Regions from separate parts of the Pseudoneobacillus rhizolycopersici genome, predicted to be linked through region 2. Evidence: riboswitches for the same ligand, from Rfam matches in the RefSeq annotation. Region 2 holds a riboswitch; the other holds the start of a gene.
What was found. Region 2 has a riboswitch for cyclic di-AMP ahead of ACX9YW_RS05005 (APC family permease). Riboswitches for the same ligand answer to the same signal wherever they lie in the genome.

Region 1: it holds a riboswitch for cyclic di-AMP, as region 2 does, so the genes downstream of both, ACX9YW_RS21610 (hypothetical protein) here and ACX9YW_RS05005 (APC family permease) in region 2, are expected to answer to the same signal.

Annotation. Positions count from the first base shown of each region.
Region 1 covers NZ_JBTOOE010000035.1:616-3,018, reverse strand. Annotated here, with positions in the region: gene ACX9YW_RS21620 (TrkH family potassium uptake protein) at 1-106, opposite strand, end outside; gene ACX9YW_RS21615 (Na-translocating system protein MpsC family protein) at 243-626, opposite strand; gene ACX9YW_RS21610 (hypothetical protein) at 676-1,062, opposite strand; cyclic di-AMP (ydaO/yuaA leader) riboswitch at 1,406-1,545, opposite strand; gene deoD (purine-nucleoside phosphorylase) at 1,976-2,403, shown strand, end outside.
Region 2 covers NZ_JBTOOE010000003.1:121,878-124,280, forward strand. Annotated here, with positions in the region: gene nikC (nickel transporter permease) at 1-113, shown strand, start outside; gene ACX9YW_RS04995 (response regulator transcription factor) at 211-588, shown strand; gene ACX9YW_RS05000 (hypothetical protein) at 701-886, shown strand; cyclic di-AMP (ydaO/yuaA leader) riboswitch at 950-1,102, shown strand; gene ACX9YW_RS05005 (APC family permease) at 1,214-2,403, shown strand, end outside.

The DNA.
Region 1 (2,403 bases), on a different contig from region 2:
CTGTTGCAATTGGAAGGGTCAGCAAAAATGCTCCAATTAAGATTAAAACTGCAAAGCCAAGCACAAGAACTTTCGGAGGATCTAAATATATTTTTCCTTTTTTCATTTTTCACTTTCCCACCTGGAATAAATTAATGGTAAGCTGATTTATCAATAGTATCTGGCCCACTTTATGTTCCTATTCTTTTCACGGTTATAAAAAACGCCATTCCAGTTTGAATGACGTCTAAATTCAATTGATATTAAGCTTTCATAGAAGAAGATTCCAGCCATTTCTCTAAATCTTTATCAACCACAAATACCTCAATTCTTTCGCCTGTTTTCGTGCTAATATCGCTATGGCTTGATAAAACTCTACAGCCAGTACGCTGTTCGACAATTTCTTCAATGTTTTTACTATACATTTCCCTAAGAACCTGACGCATACGTTTGACTAAAATTCGGCCTTTTTCATGGTCAACTAAGTGCTTTTCCTCGACTGTAAGTACCCCTTTAAAACGTGCAATTACCATATCATCCACAATGTAGGTTTTTGTTTCTTGAGGTCCCCTTCCGATGAGGTCTCGTTGCAGTTTAATAAAGGATTCGCTTAATTCTGCTTCCATCTTCCCCTTTTTTGATTGCATTTTTGCTTCCTCCCCAATTTAATCCAGTGTGTCAATTTGCTATTTAGTATCATTCTTGAATCATTAAAGGATGTTTATTTAAAACAGTTTGAGAGTTATCCAACACAATCCGAACAATTAAACTGTAGTCATATATGTCTGAATGATCTTTACTTTTTTCTGGAACGTTAATAATAAAAGGTAGGATTTCTTTTTTATTTGGTAAACATTCCTTTGAACAATAAACGGAGCGACTATTTAATAGCTCTTCCTTTAGTGAATCGCGGTCTTTTCGAACCAAGTCAATTTCATACCTTTTTAACACATTTTTAATGAAGCCACCTTTTATTTCTACCTGTCCGTTAATAGCACTGCCAAAAGTTAATTCATCTTCCTTAAGATGTAATATTGCTTTTGGTAATCCTAAGTTTAATTTGTTTAAATATTGACTCAGCATCGATAATCACCTTTTAGTTGTTATTGTTAATTCAAAATAAAAAAAGACCAATGTAAACTTTTCCCCATGCTGAATACAAAGTGCCTTTACTGGACGAATCTCCATATAAAAGATCGTCATTGGAGGTAACCGCACTTACTAAAAATCCAACGATGTTAAGGAAAAAGACTACATCGGTCTACTTAACGCCCAGCAAGCTCCCAGCTCTCTTTGCGTTCCGTCTCCCACGTAACATTTTTCAAAAATAGGCATAATAAAAAGACCTACGAGTTGATTCAAGTTTCCCTTTTTGCTGTATACAAATGAAACAACAAAAAAAGCCCCTTGTTCAAGGTGGTCTTATGACCTCCTTCGCTTTAGCCGACGAAGTTAGCTGACGGGTAGGATGGCGAAAGAGTTTATCTCATCCCTTCTACAGATAGTAGAATTAACCCCAATTAGTGGGTCCTCCGTACTCAAAGAACAAATGATCCACTTCGTGAAATCATTTTTTCATTACTTGAGATTTGGCCGAAATATTTATTTGCTTTTATGAGCATATTCTACTCTGACAGTCACTCATTGTAAATTAATAAATTTTGTCATTTAAAACGATTTATGACTGTTTTAGCTATATAATCGCTATAAATCTTAGATTATCTTATTATTAATCATTATTTACTTTATATTAAAAGTGAAGTGGGCATCTTGTCCCAATTTCAATGAATCAATGAACCTATCCTTCCGTCCCTCTTTTAGTATTCCAAGTTTTTATCCTGCTATGCCCTAAATCATCAACAAAGTTATAGAAGTTCGACTATTTCGAATGATATTTTCATAGTTGTGCAACTATTACGAAAATAAATGATAAGATAAGAGGGAAAATGGATTTGTTATTCTAAAATAAATTAATAGATAATAAGGAGAAATGGACATGAGCTTTCACTTAGCAGCAGAGGTTGGACAAATTGCAGAACGCGTTTTACTTCCGGGAGATCCGATGCGGGCAAAATTTGTTGCCGAACAATTTTTAGAAGATGTGTTTTGTTATAACGATGTAAGAGGTATGTACGGTTATACTGGTTTGTATAAGGGGGTACCTATTTCTGTTCAAGGTACAGGAATGGGAAATCCATCTATGAGTATTTATGTAACAGAATTGATCCAGGATTATGGGGCAAAAAAATTAATCCGAATTGGTACCTGTGGGGCCATGCAAAAAGAGCTTAATATCCGCGATATTGTTTTAGCACAAGCCGCTTCCACAGATAGTAATATGACTGAAAAGATTTTCCATGGTTGTAGCTACTCACCTATTGCGGATTTTTCAATGTTAATGAAAGCCTATCAGCTGGCAAATGG
Region 2 (2,403 bases):
ACGCACCATGGACACTATTTTTCCCGGGGATGGCCATTATGCTGACTGTTTTAGGATTTAACTTAATGGGTGACGGTTTACGTGATGTGCTTGATCCGAAAATGAAACAATAAAAAGGGACTCTTTGGGGTCTCTTTCATTTTTGATTGTATTTTATTCCGAATTTTTAGTATTATGAAGGTAATTACTATAATAAAATGTGGAAGTGTGGTGTCGCTCATTCAACCGAGAATTTTAATCGCTGAGGATGAGGAAGTTTTACGTGATTTGCTAGTTAAATATTTTCGTAGGGAAAATTATTTAATTGAAGAAGTCGATAATGGTGTCGATGCAGTAGAAAAAGCTATGATCAATGAGTATGATTTAATTATTCTTGATATATTAATGCCTAAGATGGACGGATTGGATGCACTGCAGGAAATAAGAAAGACAAGGGAGACACCTGTAGTTATTTTATCTGTAAAAGGCGGCATTTCCGAGAAGCGGGAAGCCATTAAAATGGGGGCAACGGATTATATTTTGAAACCATTTAGTCCCTCTGAATTTGTGAAAACAATTAAAGTAATTTTGTCTTCAGGGATGACCTAAAGACCGCTAAGCTTTTAATTAAGCTTTAAGCGGTCTTTTATTTTTTTTATTTGGATAAACTTGTAAAATCATTTGCATAATAAAACCATATTGATTTTTATTGAGGTGGAATATGGGGCTTATTCATGTCATTCAGCAAGTGCGTGCAGGTTTATATGATGATTTAGTTAGCGGGAGGAACGGGGAGGATAGTTGCCGAGATTGCGATGGTTTAGGCTATTATTATGATGGTTTTGAACTTTCGTTTATCAACAACTTTCATAAATGCGATAGCTGTAATGGCAGCGGAATTTGTTGAGAGAAAAGCAAAAAAAAGCTATTTACAATTAAGCTTCCCGGGAGTATGATAATGTTCATTCATAATTCCAAATCGCTTAATCCGTATGGAACGGGGGAACCAAACTGTGATCTTACTTGGTCGCTTGGGGTGAATCCTTGGTTTATCACTAAGGTAGGGCTACTCAAAAGGCCCGAATCCGTCAGCTAACCTCGTCAGCGTTTATTGAGGGAAGGTGCAGCTAATGAGACATGTGATGTAATGTCCACTAGGGCTAGACTTTGCCTTAGTGGGCATTTTTGGTCTGTAAAAATTGTTAGTACTTTTGAATGATGAGGTGTTCCATCTATGCCATCCACTATAAAGCGGATTCTCATTGGCCGTCCATTAAAGTCAAATGCACTTGGTGAACAAAAGTTAAATAAGTTTAAGGCGTTAGCCATTTTATCTTCAGATGCTTTATCTTCGGTTGCATATGGACCGGAGCAAATCTTGCTGGTCTTAGTTACGGTAAGTACGCTTGCCTATTGGTATTCGCTGCCAATTGCACTGGGGGTCTTAGTGTTATTGACAGCTTTAATCTTATCGTATCGGCAAATTATTTATTCATATCCACATGGTGGTGGAGCTTATGTTGTCTCAAAAGAAAATCTCGGTGTGAATCCTGGTTTAATTGCTGGTGGTTCGCTGTTGGTCGATTATGTTTTAACGGTAGCCGTAAGTGTTTCAGCTGGAACGGATGCCATCACCTCAGCAGTACCTGCCTTACATTCGCACACTGTCATCACTTCGTGCCTATTTGTTGTTTTTATTACTATCATGAATTTGCGTGGAGTCACGGAGTCAGCTTCCTTTTTAGCTTACCCAGTTTATTTGTTTGTATTGTCGTTAGCTATTCTAATCGTTGTTGGTCTTTATAAAATGGTAACAGGGCAAATATCACCGGAAATGCATGCCCCAATGGGAACACCAATTGCAGGAATCAGTTTATTTCTCTTACTAAAAGCTTTTGCCTCCGGAAGCTCCGCATTAACGGGGGTGGAGGCCATCTCCAATGCCATTCCAAATTTTAAGGACCCTGCCCCAAAGAATGCGGCTAAAACGTTGGCAGCGATGGGCGTGTTGCTAGCCTTTATGTTTTCAGGAATCGTTTTGCTAGCTTATTTTTATGGAGTATCACCGAAAGTGGAGGAAACCGTTGTTTCACAAATCGCTTCGGCAACCTTTGGAAGAAATATCGTCTACTACTTTATTCAAGGGTCTACGGCGTTGATTTTAATATTAGCAGCAAATACAGGGTATTCAGCGTTCCCAATGTTGGCCTACAGCTTGGCAAAGGATAAATATATTCCAAGAATGTACACGATTAGAGGTGATCGCCTTGGGTACTCCAATGGGATTATCACTCTGGGAGTTGCTTCGATCTTTTTGATTATCGCCTTTCAAGGACATACTGAGCAATTAATTCCGTTATACGCAGTCGGGGTGTTTATCCCGTTTACCCTTTCGCAATCGGGAATGGTTATAAAGTGGATTCG